Regions from separate parts of the Aminobacter sp. MET-1 genome, predicted to be linked through region 3. Evidence: riboswitches for the same ligand, from Rfam matches in the RefSeq annotation. Region 3 holds a riboswitch; each other region holds the start of a gene.
The links. Region 3 has a riboswitch for cobalamin ahead of NDO48_RS13435 (ribonucleoside-diphosphate reductase subunit alpha). Riboswitches for the same ligand answer to the same signal wherever they lie in the genome.

Region 1 (4,564 bases), on a different contig from region 3:
ATGTCGGCCGCATATCGTTCGACTTCACCCATCGCGAAGCGCATGTCGGAGGCATTCACCTGCGCATGCCCCGGCGGGAATTGCTGGTGCTCGAGGCGCTGATGCGGCGTATGGGCCGCATGGTGCTGCGCGAAACGCTGATGGAAGCGGTCTTCGGCATGAACGACGACATCGAGTCGAATGCGCTCGACACCCATATCTCCAGGGTTCGTCGCAAGCTGGTGGACGCCGATGCTGGCGTCGTCATCAGCGGCATTCGCGGCGTCGGCTATCTGTTGCGCGAGACGCCGTGATGGCAACAAGGCCGCCGTCGCTCAAGTGGCTTCTGGTCAGCCGAATGGTGACGCTGCAGGCGGCCATGATCGCGGCGTTCCTGGTGTTGATCGTCGCTGCACTGTGGGGCACAGGCTATCTCGTCGACGATTATGAGGGCGGCAGCCTCGATGTGCTTGCGGATGCCGTGGTGCGGGACGCCAATGGCAGGCTCGCCCTTGCGCCGACATCGGAACTGGCGCGGCTCAGGACGCATGCACCTGGCCTGTGGTTCGTCATGCGCGACAAGACGGGACACCGCTTGAGCGAAGGCACGATACCACCTGTCTATGCGCCCGTCGCCGGTATCATCGAGCAGCTGAACGACGCGCGGCTGGGCCATCCGCTCGGCGACGAAGCCAAGCCCGACGCGATCGTCAAATGGACCGATACCGCTGCCGGCAAGGTGCAGATCCTGACCGGCACGCAAGGCCGGATGTCCGTCCGGCGTTTGCTTGCGGGTGTCTCGGGTGGGTTCATTTCGGTGATCTTGCCGGTGATCGTTCTCATGGCGCTGGCGACGATGGTTGCCACACCGCTTGTCGTGCGCCGCTCGCTGGCGGGCCTGGGGCAGACGGTGTCGCAGGCCACGCGCATCGAGTTCGACAAGCGCGGTGTGCAGCTGCCGGTGAACGAGGTGCCGGTCGAAATCGGTCCGCTTGTCAGCGCCGTCAATGATGCGCTCCGGCGTCTCGATGCGGGGTACGAGCGCCATCAGCACTTCCTCGCCCAGGCCGCGCATGAATTGCGCACGCCCATCGCCATCCTGAACGCGCGTGTCTCGGCGCTGCCGGCAGGCGCGGACAAGAGGGAGCTGCTCGAGGATGCGGCGCGGCTGACCACGCTCGCCGGGCAGCTGCTCGATCTGCAACGGCTCGACCAGAAGGGGAACCGGTTTGCACCCGTCAATCTCGTCGCCATGGCCAAGCAGGTGGTGTTCGATCTCGGGCCGCTGGCGCTCGCGGCGGGTTACGACATGTCGTTCGAGCCCGAGGTGGAGACAGTTCCGGTAGAGGGTGACCAGACATCGCTCGAACGGGCGCTGACCAATCTGGTGCAAAATGCCATCGATCATGGCGGACGCCAGGGCGTTATCACAGTACGTGTGGGTGCCGCCGGCTTCGTCGAGGTCTGCGACGAGGGGCAGGGCATCGCGGCCGATCAGCGCAAGGCGATCTTCGAACCGTTCAACCGCCTCAAGCCCGATGGGCGCGGCGCCGGGCTGGGACTCAACCTGGTGCGCGAGATCATGGCGCTGCACGGGGGGCAGGTCGCGGTTATAGAGACTGCGAAAGGGGCATGCCTCCGCCTTTCATTTCGATCGAGTGATTAGCCGGCTTTCTGTCGGCGCGCAGTTTCTATGAATCTAGCTGGACTCGGCGGGGAAGGGCGGGCGCAGCGTCTGCCTGCGGCGCAGCGACTTGGTGAGCCAGGCGGTGAAGCTCGGCTCGATGGGCAGCATCAGCGGCAGGATCAGGACGTCGGAGGCGCCGGCTGCCCGCAGCGAGCCAAGGACCTCGCGCAGTGACGGCGTGCCTTGCTCGGTGAAGCCGAAGCTGGCGCCGGCGACGCCGGGCAGCGCGGCTGCAAGGTCGGTAAGTTGCTGCATCTGCTTGTGGGGTGCTGCGGCAAAGGCGGACTTTGCGACGAGCAGCACATGCGGTTGTGGCGCGGAGTTGTTTTCGGTTGAGTTCGACACCTGCAATCCCTGACCAGCCGGAGCGGGAGTGCGGTAACGCAGGCCGAACGGCGCCGGAACGGCAACCGATTCAACCGCGTCCCTGTGGTACACTCCGCCCACGGAACCTCACTTGGTCAGGCAGGTCTCCTGGCTCGCAGGTCGTCGCTTCACCGCCTATCTTCCCGGCTTCATGCCAGTGACGCGGTGGGCAATGTGGCTCGCCGCTTACAGTTGCGGGGCAGCTTCGGCTTCTACGAATTCCCTCTTAGCTCCCGCCCAGAGGCGGGAGAACCATAACCGTGCGGCACGCTATAGTGGCGCGCCGGTCAAGCGCGCAAGCCGCGAAGCCGGCAACTATTCAGCCGCCTCGGAGAAGGCCGTCGGCAGGTAGTTGAGGATCGGCGCCAGCCAGCGCTCTGCTTCCTGGAGCGACATGCCCTTGCGCTCCGCATAGTCCTTGACTTGATCGCGCTCGACCTTGGCGACGCCGAAGTAATAGCTCTCGGGGTGCGACAGATAGAGGCCCGAGACAGACGAGCCGGGCCACATGGCCATGCTTTCGGTCAGGGTCACGCCAGCGGTTTTCTCGGCGTCGAGCAGGCGGAACAGCGTCGTCTTTTCGGTATGGTCGGGTTGGGCCGGATAGCCGGGCGCCGGGCGGATGCCGGCATAAGCCTCGCCGACCAGCTCGTCACTGGTCAGCTTCTCATCCTTGGCATAGCCCCAGAATTCCTTGCGGACGCGCTCATGCAGGCATTCGGCAAAAGCCTCGGCAAAACGGTCGGCCAGCGCCTTGACCAGGATCGAGGAGTAGTCGTCATTGGCGCGCTCGAAGCGCTCGGCGATCGCCACTTCTTCGATGCCCGCCGTCACCACGAAGCCGCCGACATAATCGGCTTTGCCGCTGTCGGATGGAGCGACGAAGTCGGACAGCGCCACATTGGGCCGGCCGTCGCGCTTGGTCAGCTGCTGGCGCAGCGTGAAGAGGGTCGCGAGCTCGCTCTGGCGGGTATCGTCGGCGAACAGCCTGATGTCGTCGCCGATTGTGTTGGCCGGCCAGAAGCCGATCACGGCCTTGGGCGCGAACCATTTCTCGTCGATGACCTTTTTCAGCATCGCCTGGGCGTCTTCGAACAGCTGACGTGCGGCCGCGCCCTGCTTCTCGTCCTCGAGGATCTTGGGATAGCGGCCCTTGAGCTCCCAGGTCTGGAAGAAGGGCGTCCAGTCGATGTAGCGGGCGAGTTCGGCGAGCTCCCAGCTTTCGAACACCTTTGTGCCGAGGAAGCTCGGCTTCGGCGGCGTGTAGCCGGCCCAGTCGACCTTCTGCGCATTGGCGCGAGCGCGGGCCAGCGGCAGGCGCTGCTTCTCGCGCTCGGAGCGCTCATGCGCCTCGGCGACCTTCACATATTCGGCCTGGATGCCCTCGACATAGCCGGCCTTCGCCTCCGGCGAGAGCAGGCTCGACACCACGCCCACGGCGCGGCTGGCGTCGGTGACATAGACAGCCTGGCCGCTGGCATAGCGCGGGTGGATCTTCACTGCCGTGTGGACGCGGCTGGTGGTGGCGCCGCCGATCAGCAGCGGGATGTCGAAACCCTCGCGCTCCATTTCGGCGGCGACATGGGCCATTTCGTCGAGCGAGGGCGTGATGAGGCCGGACAGGCCGATGATGTCGACATTCTGCTCGCGCGCGGTCTGCAGGATCCTGGTCGCCGGCACCATGACGCCGAGGTCGATGATCTCGTAGTTGTTGCAGGCGAGAACGACGCCGACGATGTTCTTGCCGATGTCGTGGACATCGCCCTTCACCGTCGCCATCAGAATCTTTCCCGCGCTCCTGCGGTCGGAGCCTCCATTTGCGGCCTTCTCGGCCTCCATATAGGGCAACAGCACGGCGACCGCCTGCTTCATGACGCGTGCGGATTTCACCACCTGCGGCAGGAACATCTTGCCCGCGCCGAACAGGTCGCCGACGACATTCATGCCGGCCATCAGCGGGCCTTCGATGACATGCAGCGGCCGTTCGGCCTTCTGGCGCGCTTCCTCAGTGTCGGCGTCGATGTATTCGGTGATGCCATTGACGAGTGCGTGCTCGAGGCGTTTTTCGACCGGCCATTCGCGCCAGGCGAGGTCCTTTTCCTTGGCCTCCTTGCCTGCCGAACCCTTGTAGCGCTCGGCCAGTTCGAGCATGCGCTCGGTGGCGGTGCCGCCCGACTTCGGTACGCGGTTCAGCACCACGTCCTCGCAGGCCTCGCGCAGCTTGGGGTCGATCGATTCATAGACGGCCAGCTGGCCGGCATTGACGATGCCCATGTCCATGCCCGCCTGGATGGCGTGGTAGAGGAACACGGCGTGCATGGCCTCACGCACCGGCTCGTTGCCGCGGAACGAGAAGGACAGATTCGACACGCCACCCGAGACGTGGACATGCGGGAGCGACTGCGTGATTTCCCGCGCGGCCTCGATGAAGTCGACGCCGTAATTGTCGTGCTCTTCGATGCCGGTGGCGACAGCGAAGATGTTGGGGTCGAAGATGATGTCCTCGGGCGCGAAGCCGGCCTGCTCGGTCAA
Region 2 (4,564 bases), on a different contig from region 3:
AGGACTACCAGCCGGCCAGTCCCGGCGCGGTGCCCGACAAGCCGGCCAACGCCTCGGCCAGCCTGTTCAGTGAACCGCCAAATGCCGACGATGCCTTCGCCAACGACGCGGGCCCCTTGCAGGCGCTGCCGCCGACCACGGCACGCGACCGGGCCAAGGCGCGGCGCGAGCAGCTCGCCGGCCGGCAACAGCCGGCGAACGCGCCGAAGAAGACCCCTGCCCCCGAGCAGGATGAAACCACCACCGGCACCGTGCGCCAGCAGACGGTGGATTTCGAAGGCAGCGAGGACAACGGCCCCGAATCCGCGCGCCAGGCAGCGATCGAAGGCCGCAAGCCGCAGCCCGAGCTCAATCCCTACGACCCGACGGGCATCCGCTTCGGCACCTTCGTGCTCAAGCCAAGCCTGGAACAGGGCGTCACCGCGACCTCCAACGCCGATTCGAGTTCGGATGGAAAGTCGGCGATCCTGTCTGAAACCACGCTCCGCCTGAATGCGGCGTCCGACTGGGACAGCCATTCGGCCACCGTCGATGCCTATGGCAACTTTCGCAAGTCGGTGTCCGGGCAGGAGGTCAAGGACGTCACCGGCGGCATCGACGGCCGCCTCCAGCTCGATCTTGCCGAAGGCATGCGCGCACTTGCCCGCCTCGGCTACAATGTCCGCCCGGAATCGGCGACCTCGCCCGTCGTCATCATCGGCACCGCCGAGCGCCCCACCCTGCAGACCTTCAACGGCTCGCTCGGCCTGGAAAAGGACGTCGGCAAGCTGCGCTTCGGCATATCGGGCGAAGCCGTCAAGGAAAGCTATGGCGACGCCGCTCTGTCGGGCGGCGGCACGCTGTCGCAGAAGGACAGGAACTCGACCCTCTACAATGGCAGGCTGCGCATCGGCTACGAGGTGTCGCCGGCGCTGACCCCGTTCGGCGAAATCCAGTTCGGCCGTCGCATCTACGACCTGAGGTTCGACACCGCCGGTTTCGAGCGTTCGGCAAATCAGTTTGCCGCCCTTGCAGGCGTCGAGATCGACATGGGCGAGAAATTCGGCGGCGAGATTTCCGCCGGCTGGGTCGGCCAGACCTTTGACGACGGCAGGCTGGGCAGCATCTCCGCCGCCTCCGTCGCCGCAGATCTCCGGTGGTCGCCGATGCGCGGCACCATCGTCACCCTCAACGGCACCACCTCGCTGGAAGGTTCGACGTCGGCAGGCGAAAGCGGCTCAGTACTCTATGCGGCGCGTCTCGGCGTCGAGCGCCAGATGCGCGCCAACCTCACCGGCTTCGCCGCCGCCGGCATCGGCTGGCGCGATTACGCCGGTTCAACCGACCATGATCTGTCCCTCAGTGCCGAGGCGGGCCTCACCTGGTGGCTCAACCGCTACACCGGCCTCACCGGACGCCTGCGCCACGAGACCTTCAGCAGCACGCTCTCCAACCGCGACAGCACCACCAACAGCGTCTTCGTCGGCGTGAAAGTTCAGCGCTAGGGTCTCAGCGTGCCGGCTTCGACTGGTGTCGCCTGCACATCCCGCAGTTCGTCATCCTCGACGTAGCGAGCGGAGAGTGTCGCGGATCCATGCCGTGGCCGGCAAAGTTGTCGGGACGGTCCAGAACGGCCGGAGCTGCGAGCCCCCAAAACGAGCACCCGGCAGCGCAAGAACGCCCGCCGCCCCGCTCATCCCAATCCTGCCACCGCCTCCTTCACCCCCTGCTCCCCCTCGCCGGCAAACACTTCGCTCATGACAAGCTCGGCCAACGGCAGCCGGTTGCCCCAGCCATGGCGCTCGAGATCTGGGCGCGCGGCGAATTCGCTGACGCGGCCAACGCAGAGATAGGCCACCGGCACGACATGTTCGGGGATCGCCAGCAATGCCTTCAGTGCGTCACGGTCGAGGATACTGACCCAGCCGATGCCGATGCCTTCGGCACGCGCCGCCAGCCAGAGGTTCTGCACCGCGCAAACAGTGCTGTAGAGATCCATTTCCGGATTGTGCCAGCGCCCCAGCGGCGAGTTGGCCGAGCGTCCCCGATCGCAGGTCACGACCAGGTTGAGCGGCGCCTCGCAGATGCCTTCGAGCTTGAGCTTGCGATAGAGCGCCTGCTTCTCCTCGACAATATGCGGCAGCTCCTGCCCGCGCGCCGCGAAAAACAGGTCGCGCACCAGCGCCCGGCGCTTGGCATCGCGGATGATGATGAAGTTCCATGGCTGCATGAAGCCGACCGATGGCGCGTGATGCGCCGCCATCAAAAGGCGCGCCATGACCACGTCGTCTATCGGATCGGGCAGGAAATGGCTGCGCACGTCGCGACGGGTGAAGATGGCCTTGTAGACGGCGTCCTGCGCCGCGGCATCGAACGAGCCGCAGGCGGTTTGAACATGGGCGGCCGGCATCGCGTGTCCCCTTGCGATAGAAACGGCGTCCGTCCGCCTGTCCATGCGGTGGACCATCTCTGCCGGGCCGGTCTTCTGGCTTCGAGTTCATCCCGCTTTCAGCACCTTCCCATCCTGCCGGACAGTGGCTTTTGCCGATACGGTCCCTCTTACAGCGATGGGCACGCCACGGAGTTTCACCGTGTTCCCGATTCTCCCGCATGAGCGGGCACCTGGCGGGAGTGTTCTACAGGCCTTGCGGGCCCTTGGCCACCGCGCCGCGCGCCCGAAAATGACGCGCGGGCGACATTGACGGGGCTCAGCGGCTGGGTTTCACCTCGCCCAGAAGCCCTTCGATCACTTCGGCCATGCGGCCGCTGATGTCGGAGCGCGCCAGGGCAAATGCCACATTGGCCTCGACAAAACCTTCCGGCGAGCCGCAGTCGAAGGTCCGGCCGCGATAGTGATAGCCATAAAAGGGCTGCGACTTCTCGAGCTTCAGCATGGCATCGGTCAGCTGGATCTCGTCGCCGGCGCCGCGCTCCTGCTTGGCCAGCAGTTCGAAGATCTGCGGCTGCAGAATGTAGCGGCCGTTGATGAACAGGTTCGACGGTGCCGTTCCCTGCTTCGGCTTCTCAACCATGCCGTCGATGGCAAAACCGGTATGAACGGCCTTTCCCTTGCCGACGATGCCATATTTGTGCGTCTCGGCCGGGTCGCATTCCTGCACGGCGATGATGTTGTTGCCGGTCTCGGCATAAAGCTCGACCATCTCGCGCATGCAGCTCTTTTCCGACTGCATGATCATGTCGGGAAGGAGAAGCGCGAAAGGCTCGTCGCCGACCAGTTCACGCGCGCACCATACAGCATGGCCGAGGCCGAGCGGCACCTGCTGGCGGGTGAACGACGTCTGGCCCGGCGCCGGCTGCAGCTTCTGCAGCCGCTCCAGCTGATCGCTTTTGCCGCGCTGGGCAAGCGTATCGTAGAGCTCGAACTGGACGTCGAAATGATCTTCGATGACCGCTTTGTTGCGGCCGGTGACGAAGATGAAGTGCTCGATGCCCGCTTCGCGGGCTTCGTCGACGACATACTGGATGACGGGACGGTCGACGACCGTCAGCATCTCCTTGGGGATAGACTTGGTGGCCGGCAGAAAGCGGGTGCCCAGGCCTGCGACGGGAAATACTGCCTTGCGAACTCTTTTCATTGCGCGGTCGTCCGAAAGAGAAAAATCGATATCGGGCACAACATTCTCATGCCTGAATTGAAGAATACTGAACGCGTTGGCACAATGGGGTGGCACGAGCAAGGCCGAGATCACGCGATCTTGATTGTGTTGGGCCTTCGGGGGACAATCCGACCCACGGCTTTTAGGTCCCCAGGGGGACTATGGTAAACTGATTGATAACCGGCATCGGCGATGAATCGACTTTCCGAACTCTTCCAGGAGGAAAGAATGCCCCTTCGCAAGACCGCCAGAAGCCTGGCAGGATTTGCCACGATCGCCGGCCTGTCGCTCGCGCTGCTGCTGCCTGCGGGCAAGGCTTCGGCCGAGGCCGGCTTCGAACGCTGGGTCGCTGGCTTCCGCGCCGTCGCCGCCGACAACGGCATTTCAGCGTCGACCTATAACCGTGCGTTCCGAGGCGTCACCTCGGCCGACCTGGAAGTGCTTGAAAAAGCGCGCTTCCAGCCCGAATTCACCGCACCCGTGTGGGACTATTTCGACAACCGCGTCCACGACCAGTCCATCGAGGTCGGCCGCGCCATGGCGCGCAAGTGGAAGCCGTGGCTCGACCGCATCGAGGCCAGCTACGGCGTCGACCGCTACGTGCTGCTCGCCATCTGGTCGATGGAATCGAACTACGGCGAGATTCTCAAGAACGACAAGGTGATGCGCAATGTCGTGCGCTCGCTGGCGACCCTTGCCTATGGCGACGAGCGCCGCTCGAAATATGCCCGCACCCAGTTGATCGCGGCGCTGAAGATCCTGCAGCGTGGCGACATTGACGAGAGCCATCTGATGGGCTCGTGGGCCGGCGCGATGGGCCACACCCAGTTCATCCCGACCAGCTACCAGGCCTACGCAGTCGACGCCGACGGCAACGGCAAGCGCGACATCTGGAACTCGGTGCCGGATGCGCTAGCCACCGCTGCCAATCTGCTCAAGAAGAACGGCTGGCAAGGCGGTAAGACCTG
Region 3 (4,564 bases):
CCGGGCACGCCGGAAAGCTGGGTCTGCAAGCGCAACCAGTCGATTGTCCGCCCCCGCGCCGAGATGGTCGGCGTCACCGACACCGGCATCCCCTATCTCAAGGCTGCGGCGATCCTCTTGCTCAAGGCCAAGCACCAGCGTGACAAGGATGAGTTCGACTTCCGTACCGCCTTGCCAAAACTGGAGAAGGCCGAACGCGACTGGCTGGGAGCCAGCCTCGGGGCAACGCACCCCGGTCATGACTGGATAAAGCTGCTCTAGACAGGCACCGGCCGGGTCTGATCAAGCTGCGCCCGAAACGCCACGGCCCGGCCGCGATCCATCCGGCAATCGCTCAGTTCGAGGTGTCGATGACCTCGAAATCATGGGTGATTTCGGCCGTCTTGGCCATCATCGCCGAAGCCGAGCAGTACTTCTCGACCGACAGCTCGATGGCGCGCTTGACCTTGTCGGACGACAGCTTCTTGCCCTTGACGATGTAGTGCATGTGGATCTTGGTGAAGACCTTGGGCTCGGTCTCGGCGCGGTCGGCATCCATTTCCACCACCACGTCCTCGACCGCCTCGCGGCCTTTTTCAAGGATATGGACGACGTCATAGGCCGAGCAGCCGCCAGTGCCGAGCAGCACCAGTTCCATCGGGCTCGGGCCCGGCGTCCGGCCTTCCGTGCCATGCGAGGTGCCGAGAACCAGCTTATGTCCGCTGCCGGACTCGCCGACGAAGGTGCGATCCTCGACCCATTTCACACGTGCTTTCACGAAGACGTCCTTCCCAATCAAAAAATGCCAGCAGGCAACAACCACAGACTCTATCGTCAGCTAGCGCGGCGGATATCGATGCGCAAGGCACAGAGCGGTTACTCGTACGCTCAGTGCTTGAAGCAGTTTTCTCTGTGCCATCGCAGAAAGTGCGGATGAGGCCGATCCGACCCGCGCATCGGCACAAGCGCTCGCCCGGTACGATTGATAATCCCGCGAATGCCATCGGCGTCGTTCGCTTGTCGGGAAATCAGGATCTCAAGCTCATCCGACAGGCTGATGAGCCCTCTGTCAAACATCCAGTGCGCAGTGCCGGATAGCGCAATGCCATTGCTCACGACATCGGGACCGCTGGCTTCCACCGGTCGGATATGCGCAGCTTCGACCTCAGCGCGTCCCCCGCCGTTGATGAGTTTTAGTCCGGTGACCGCACAGCGCTCGTCATAGGCGCGCAACACCACCTGCCGGAAAACGCGATCGCGCACGATGCGCGAACTGAGAAATGACGTCCGCTCCCGGGCTTCTTCGAAAACGAACGGCGTCTGCTCCTCCGCGAAGCCGTCGACAGGCAATTCGGGGTCATTGCGCGGAAGTAGTGGCTCCGCCTGATCCAATCCGAGGCTGACGATCCGACCGAAGTCGCTCGGTGACAGTGCTCGAACAGCAGATTGCGCTCGCCCCGAGATAGCGCCGGCATCGTTCAAGAGACCGCGCTCAATCACGCCCGCGTCATTGGAGAACGGCACCGGTCTCGCGAAATCGAGATAGCTGCCAGGCTCGATGATCGCCAAGAACATACCTGGAACACTTGGATCGTTTATGACCTGCTGGACCCTGGCAACAGCAAAATACCCTTTGGTGTCAGCCACCTTGCGAGGTTCATAATAAATGATCCAGTCACCGACGCAGGCTTGAACTCTGCCGAAGTACTGCGAAGGAAATTGATAGCGCTCCGCCGGACTATCGTCGTAGATCGAATCCGACCTGTGAATGAAGACCCCATACCCCATAGGCCTTCCGTAGCGCGAACATCCGGGAATTGCGATCTGAAAATCTTCGAATTGTCGCAGGTTTTCTCAAAGATCAGCCAGAGGGGCATCTCGATTTCGCCGCTCGGAACTACCCGATAACAGGCGCATCGGGGCCCTGCAGCGAGGTCAACGCATAGGGGCGTCGTGCATACCTTTAGCTGCAGCCTCTTCACAACACCCCAAACATCACAGATGACAGCGCCGATTCATGGCTCCTGTTCAACAGAGTAGCCGGGCAAGCGATCGACAAAGAGGTCGCGCCAGTTGCCCCGTGGGGGCCTGCTTGTCCAGCTCAATGGACGTTTCTCGGTCCAGATGGACATTGCGTTGAGCATCATCCACGAATTCCTCAGCACCCACATATTGACCATCCCCGTTATTTGACCACTAAATATACAAGTCGTGGTTCTTCCGAGTCGATTTCGGCCCGGGAGCTAAGAGGGAAGTCGGTGCCTCGAAAGGGAATGCCGACGCTGCCCCCGCAACTGTAAGCAGTGAGCTTGCGTCGAATAACGCCACTGATGCGATCGCATCGGGAAGGCCGACGTAAGTAATGACCTGCGAGCCAGGAGACCTGCCGTGACGGATTGATCGAACCTCGGGCGGGGTGTCCCGGCGGTGCGCTTGCAGTCGCATGGCCGATGGCATTTTGCGTCCAGCAGCGTTCCCGGCAAGCCCCGTCCGCAACGCCACGGGGATAGAGATGCCGGCGACTTCGACACAGACCTCCAACGGGATCGCTGCGATCCCTGTTTCCAATCCTAGAAAAGACACGACGGTGGCAGAACCTGCCTATCGCGTCATCCGCCGCAATGGCGGAGTCACGCCCTTCGATCCGACCAAGATCACCGTGGCGCTGACCAAGGCCTTTCTTGCAGTCGAAGGCTCGGTTGCCGCCGGATCGCGCCGTGTCCATGACGTGGTAGAGGAACTCACCGAGCAGGTGTCGACTGCGCTGGCGCGCCGGGTCGGCGAAGGCCGCACCTTCCACATCGAGGACGTGCAGGATCAGGTAGAGCTCGCATTGATGCGCGGCGGTCATCACAAGGTGGCCCGCGCCTATGTGCTCTATCGAGAAGAGCGCGCCAAGGAGCGGCAGGCCGAGAAGGAGATCGCGGCGCTGCCCTCTCCCTCGCTTCAGGTCCGGCTCGACGACGGAACTCTTACCCCGCTCGACGATATCAGGCTGTCGCACATCGTCGAGGACGCCTGCCAGGGACTGGAGGCGGTAGCGGCAGCGCCCATTCTCACCGAGGCTCGGCGCAATCTCTATGATGGCATCACGCTGGACGAACTGTCGCTGGCACCGATCCTCGCAGCGCGCACTCTGGTCGAGCAGGAACCGAACTACGCCTTCGTCTCGGCGCGGCTGCTGCTGGATCGCCTGCGGCGCGAGGCGCTGAGCTTCGTGTCCGGCCGCCCCGAGCAGGCTACGCAGGACCAGATGGCCGAGCGCTATCCCTCCTACTTCGGTGAGTTCGTGGCCGCCGGCATCGAGGCCCATCTGATCGACCCTGAGCTCGGCCGTTTCGATCTCGTCCGGCTGGGCGCAGCCCTCAAGCCCGAGCGTGACCTGCTGTTCCAGTACCTGGGCCTGCAGACGCTTTACGACCGCTACTTCCTGTACACCAGGGGCAAGCGTATCGAGCTGCCGCAGGCTTTCTTCATGCGCGTCGCCATGGGGCTGGCGATCAGGGAGATCGACCGCGATGCCAAGGCAATCGAATTCTACGACCTTCTGTCCTCCTTCGACTTCATGGCCTCGACCCCTACCCTGTTCAACTCGGGCACGCTCAGGCCTCAGCTGTCGTCCTGCTTCCTCACCACCATCGGCGACGATCTCGACGCGATTTTCAAGGGCATCAAGGACAACGCCCTGCTCGCCAAATATTCCGGCGGACTCGGCAATGACTGGACCCCGGTGCGCGGCCTCGGCGCCCACATCAAAGGCACCAATGGCGAGAGCCAGGGCGTCGTGCCCTTCCTCAAGGTTGCCAACGACACGGCCATCGCCGTCAACCAGGGCGGCAAGCGCAAGGGTGCGGTCTGCGCCTATCTGGAGACCTGGCACATCGACATCGAGGAGTTCCTCGACCTCAGGAAGAACACAGGCGACGACCGTCGCCGCACCCATGACATGAACACCGCCAAGTGGGTGCCCGACCTGTTCATGGAGCGCGTCGAGGCGGATGCGGAATGGACGCTGTTCTCGCCGGACGAGACCGCCGACCTGCACGACCTCTACGGCAAACCGTTCCGCACGGCCTACGAAGCCTATGAGGCCAAGGCGGCAAGCGGCGGCATCAAGGTTCACCGCAAGGTTCGTGCCGTCGATCTGTGGCGCAGGATCCTGACCATGCTGTTCGAGACAGGGCATCCCTGGGTGACGTTCAAGGATCCCTGCAACATCCGCTCGCCACAGGGCCATGTCGGCGTGGTGCATTCGTCGAACCTCTGCACCGAAATCACGCTCAACACGTCGAAGGACGAGGTCGCGGTCTGCAATCTCGGCTCGGTCAACCTCGCCAACCACGTGACAGACAAGGGCCTTGACCTCGAACGCCTGGCCAAGACCGTCAGCACGGCCATGCGCATGCTCGACAATGTCATCGACATCAACTTCTACACCATCCCCGAGGCGCGCCGCTCGAACCTCCGGCATCGCCCCGTGGGCCTCGGCCTGATGGGCTTCCAGGATGCCTTGCAGGCGCTGCGCATCCCATACGCTTCCAATGCTGCCATCGCCTTCGCCGACCAGAGCATGGAAGCGATCAGC
Region 4 (4,564 bases), on a different contig from region 3:
GATAGATGAAAACGGCCATGACGCCGAACCCGACCTGGGACATCACGGCGCGCAGACGCATCCTCGGCCCGAAAGCCAGGGCAAACGGCAGCAGCAGCACCCCCGACAGCAGCGTGCGCCAGAACAGCAGCACGGCCACGCTCGCCTGTTCGCTGGCATAGCGGACGCCGACGAACCCCGAACTCCAGCCGATCACCAGCAGCGTTGCCATCAGGGGCCAGAGAAAGCGGGACCGTGTCGGGTCCGTGGAAGACAGGGAAAGATCGGTCATGGGAAGCCCAGATGGATATCATCCCGGGTTAGCCGTTCCCTTGATGGCGCGCACATGACAAATTTCGATCAGGCGATGACATTCATTGCCGAACGGTAATCGTTTCTTGCAAAAATACCGTCCGAAGACGAATGTAATCCCCGTCAGAAGTGGATTGGCGTCGAGGCCCGGAATGAACGAGATCAATGCGAGGCGACTGGACATCGACGCGCTGCGCGCGCTTCGGGCGATCAGGCTCCACGGCGGCGTCACCCGGGCTGCCGAGGCGCTCGGCCTGACGCAATCGGCCGTGAGCCACAAGATCAAGCGCATGGAAACGAGCCTTGGCTGCCAGTTGCTGGACAGACGGCCCGGCGGCGGCATGTTTACCTCAGAAGGAACGGCGCTGCTCGACTACGCCGCAAAGATCCTCGACCTGCACGACGAGGCGCTGATCACCTTCGCCAGGTCGGATCTGGCCGGCCGGATCCTGCTGGGTCTCACCGAGGACACCACATGCTCGGACCTGTCGCGCATCCTCGGGCGCTTCCGGCGCCAGCATCCCCATGTCGCGGTGAGAACAAAGGTTCGAATGAGCCTGGTTCTGCGCGCGATGCTCGAGCGCGGCGAGATGGATGTGGCCATCGTGCAGGTTTTCGCCCATGAGGTGCGACCGACCGACCTGGTGCTGTTTCGCGAAAACCTGCACTGGGTCAAATCCCGCGAACTGCTGCTGGATCCTGAAGGACCGATCCCGTTCCTGTCCTTCGACGGCGACTGTTTCTACCGACGCTGGGCAATCGACATTGGACAGGATGGCGGGGCGGAGCTGGAAACCGTGTTCGAATGCTCAAGCGCCGCAGGCATCGTCGCTGCGGTCAATGCGGGACTGGGCGTCGCACTCCTGAGTGACCGCCATCTGCGTCCGGACATGGAGATCCTCGACAACAGCCTTCCCGCGCCCCCGCAGCTTGTCTACGTGGTGCGACGGGCGAAAAAGACGAGGAACCCTGCCCTCGAAAGCCTGATCTCCGAGATTGAGACCGAGGTCAGCCGCTACGGCAAACTGGCATTGGCAGGCTAGCCAATTCCTGTTCTCCGCCAGGAGGTGAAAGCTCTTGCTCGCGCCACAAACAGACGTCCGGCAGGTGCCGACAACAAGCTGCTGACGCTGACTATGCCGTGCGCAAGTCGAATGACGTCACACCAAGAAGAACAGCCAGCCATGGCATGTTCGTGCTCACAATATAGCTAATCTGCTTTTTGGGTCTTCCGGCAAATGGCTGACGAACGGGGATTGACTTGAAGGTCGATAGCGATAGGTTGCGCCCGTCAAGGTTCTGTCGCGACGGCCTGCGCCGACGTGACAGCTAAGAGGGAATCCGGTGCGAAACCGGAGCTGACCCGCAACTGTAAGCGGCGAGTTGTTACGCCAACGACGTCACTGGCACTTCGGTGCTGGGAAGACAGGCGAAACAGCGATGAACCGCGAGCCAGGAGACCTGCCTGACTGCTTAGGTTCCGTGGTCGGGGTGTGCCACAGGAGCGCGCGCTGTCGCGGCTGCCTCTGGCATGTCTGCGCGGCCACGTTTCCATATCCCCGCTCGCATCAGGTCGGGGATTTTTTCGTTGGAAACAGATTTTCCTTTTTCGAACTCCAAACTCAAGCCGGGCAAAGTGGCGTCCGGGCGGGCCGTATTGCTGGTCGCAAAGTCGGCATTTGCAGCGGCTCCGCATGCCGAAATGCAACGCATGGGGGCAATGGCTGCATTGTTACAGGGGGTAGCTACGGCGGTTGCCTGCTATTCCGAGCAGGGTCAGCCCTCGCTGCGCGACGCGCTCCTGTCATTGCGCGGCGGGCCTTATGAAACCATCATCGTAGTGCCGCTGGTTCTTCCGCTGGAGCCAGGATTCCTCAACTGGATCACACGCTCGCTGAAGCGCTGGCAGTCCGAACATCCAGGTGCGTGGCCGCCGATCCGGATATCCCGCGATATCGCCCAGAGCCTCCATTTCGAGCCCTTGCTCGGGGCTCTCATCAACGGTGCTTCTGCCGAGCCTGCAATTCCAACCGACGATCCCGTGAAGCTGGAAGGATCGCTGGTGCCGGCGCAGAAGCGACGGGTCCTTGTCTGCGAAGGCGGCGCCTGCAACGCGGCCGGCGCACACGCGATTTGGGGCCACCTGCGCAATGTGCAGGAAAACCGCAAGCTGCGCACGACCGGCGACGGCACGATGACCGCCAAGGCGACATGCCTCGGGCCCTGCAATCTCGCGCCCGTGCTCCAGGTCTTTCCCGAAGGCACCTATTACGGCGGCGTCACTGAGACGGCGGTCGACCGTATCGTCGAGGAACACCTGCTCGGCGGCCGGGTCGTCGAAGATTTCGCCTACCAGCCGACGGGCCGCAAACAGCGGCTGCGTCTCGTGCCCAAGAATTCCACATCTACAGGAGAGTAAGATGAACTATCTTTCGCGGACTGCATTGGCCGCGCTTGCCGCCGCCTGGTCGACCTTCGCCTTGCCTGCTTTCGCCCAGGAAGCGGCGCCTGCGGACGAGCAGGTCTTGCGGCTCGTTACGGCAAACATGCCGCGCTCGCTCGACCCCATCAACATCGATGCCCAGCGGATCATCAACAACGGCTTCGCCGAGCCGCTGGTTCATGCCACGCTCGACGGCGCAAACCTCATCCCGGCGCTCGCCAAAAGCTGGGAGCGGGTTGAACCGACTTTGTGGCGGATCGAGTTGCAGCCGAACGCCAGGTTCTGGAGCGGCGCGCCCGTCGATGCGGCGGCCGTCCAGGCATCCTTCGAGCGACACCAGGCCAAGAACACCCGCGCGGCCTCGATCCTGCGTGGCGCGACGTTCAAGGCCGTGGGTCCAACCACGCTTGAAATCCGCACCGAGAGGCCGGACCCGGCATTCCTGTTCAAGACGGTCACGATCGCTGTGCACAACGCCGCGCGCGCCGAAGAACTCGGCGATCGATACGCGCTGGAGGCCGACCTCTCCGGCTACTTCAAGCCTGCCGAGTTTGTCCCCGGCGAGCTCGTGGTGGCCAAGCCGTTCGAGGGCTACTGGGGCGAGCAGCCCAAGCTCCAGCGGCTCGAAGCCCGTTTCGTCGTCGATCCGCAGACCCGCTATCTGGCCATGCAGTCGGGCGAGGCCGACATGGATGCCAACGTCCAGTTCGAGCAGCGCCGCGCCTATGTCCGCTCCAAAGACTACAAGTTCCCTGTCGTCAACGCGAGCAACTGGAACATCTGGATGAACTACCGCAACCCTCTGCTTCAGGATGTGAAGCTGCGGGAAGCACTCAGCCTCGGCACCGATCGCAACGAGATCGTCGACGGCGTGATGGCGCCATTTGCGACGCACTCGACCGGGCACTTTCCCACCGGCCTGCCCTACGCGATCGAGACGAAGCAGGTCACCGACCCTGACCGCGCAAGGGCGCTGCTGGACGAACTCGGCTGGAAGCCTGGCGCAGACGGCATCCGCGAGCGTGACGGCAAGAAGCTCGAATTCACCGTGTTGACCTATGGCTGGTGGCAGACCGTCGCCATCGCTCTTGAGGCGCAGTGGCGCAAGATCGGCGTTTCCGCCAAGCTTCACGTCGTCGAGCCGACGGCCTCCAACCAGATCATGCTCGACGGGGCATTCGACATCGCGACCTACTGCTCGTGCGGCACAGCCACAGGCGACCTCAACGGCCAGCTCTCCAGCTTCTACCGTTCGGACGCCGTGCAGAACTGGCAACGCTACGCGAACCCTGAGGTCGACGCGCTCATCGACCAGCTGCGCACCGAAGCCGACACCGACGCTCGCTTTGCGCTGGCAAGGCAGATCCAGGAAAAAGTGTTGGCCGACACCGCGCTGATCTACGTCGCCAACGCCGAACTGATCGGCATCGCGCACAACAGGCGCGTCGCAGGCGTCGACGTCGAGCGTCCGCGCGACATCACGCCGTCGATGTACATCGCGGCGGAGTGACGAATGCTCGGCTACGCGCTCCGACGCGCCCTGGCCGGGCTTTCGGTCCTGTTCGGGATAACCGTGGTCGTCTTCCTGATGCTGCGGTTTATCCCGGGCGATCCGGCCACGGCGGTGCTGCTGACCATGGTCGAGCCCGGCCTCGATTCCGCACAGATCACCCAGCGCGATATCGATGAGCTGCGCGACCAGATGGGCCTGAACGCCCCTCTGCCGCAGCAATATGTGACGTGGCTCGGACGCGTGGCAACGGGCAATCTCGGAACCTCGCTGCGCAGTCGCCAGCCCATTGCCTACGAGCTGACGGCTCGCCTTCCAGC

Region 1: it holds a riboswitch for cobalamin, as region 3 does, so the genes downstream of both, NDO48_RS07315 (CbiX/SirB N-terminal domain-containing protein) here and NDO48_RS13435 (ribonucleoside-diphosphate reductase subunit alpha) in region 3, are expected to answer to the same signal.
Region 2: it holds a riboswitch for cobalamin, as region 3 does, so the genes downstream of both, bluB (5,6-dimethylbenzimidazole synthase) here and NDO48_RS13435 (ribonucleoside-diphosphate reductase subunit alpha) in region 3, are expected to answer to the same signal.
Region 4: it holds a riboswitch for cobalamin, as region 3 does, so the genes downstream of both, NDO48_RS05020 ((2Fe-2S) ferredoxin domain-containing protein) here and NDO48_RS13435 (ribonucleoside-diphosphate reductase subunit alpha) in region 3, are expected to answer to the same signal.

Annotation. Positions count from the first base shown of each region.
Region 1 covers NZ_JAMSHL010000004.1:101,074-105,637, forward strand. The annotation lists gene NDO48_RS07305 (response regulator transcription factor) at 1-293, shown strand, start outside; gene NDO48_RS07310 (sensor histidine kinase) at 293-1,645, shown strand; gene NDO48_RS07315 (CbiX/SirB N-terminal domain-containing protein) at 1,679-2,011, opposite strand; cobalamin riboswitch at 2,113-2,304, opposite strand; gene metH (methionine synthase) at 2,348-4,564, opposite strand, start outside.
Region 2 covers NZ_JAMSHL010000007.1:72,990-77,553, reverse strand. The annotation lists gene NDO48_RS12215 (outer membrane beta-barrel protein) at 1-1,484, shown strand, start outside; gene bluB (5,6-dimethylbenzimidazole synthase) at 1,673-2,389, opposite strand; cobalamin riboswitch at 2,437-2,620, opposite strand; gene galU (UTP--glucose-1-phosphate uridylyltransferase GalU) at 2,688-3,575, opposite strand; gene NDO48_RS12200 (lytic murein transglycosylase) at 3,825-4,564, shown strand, end outside.
Region 3 covers NZ_JAMSHL010000008.1:56,675-61,238, reverse strand. The annotation lists gene NDO48_RS13450 (nucleotidyltransferase domain-containing protein) at 1-261, shown strand, start outside; gene NDO48_RS13445 (OsmC family protein) at 335-757, opposite strand; gene NDO48_RS13440 (HNH endonuclease) at 868-1,767, opposite strand; cobalamin riboswitch at 2,175-2,385, shown strand; gene NDO48_RS13435 (ribonucleoside-diphosphate reductase subunit alpha) at 2,492-4,564, shown strand, end outside.
Region 4 covers NZ_JAMSHL010000003.1:10,284-14,847, forward strand. The annotation lists gene NDO48_RS05010 (DMT family transporter) at 1-271, opposite strand, end outside; gene NDO48_RS05015 (LysR family transcriptional regulator) at 444-1,334, shown strand; cobalamin riboswitch at 1,569-1,775, shown strand; gene NDO48_RS05020 ((2Fe-2S) ferredoxin domain-containing protein) at 2,012-2,710, shown strand; gene NDO48_RS05025 (ABC transporter substrate-binding protein) at 2,712-4,244, shown strand; gene nikB (nickel ABC transporter permease) at 4,248-4,564, shown strand, end outside.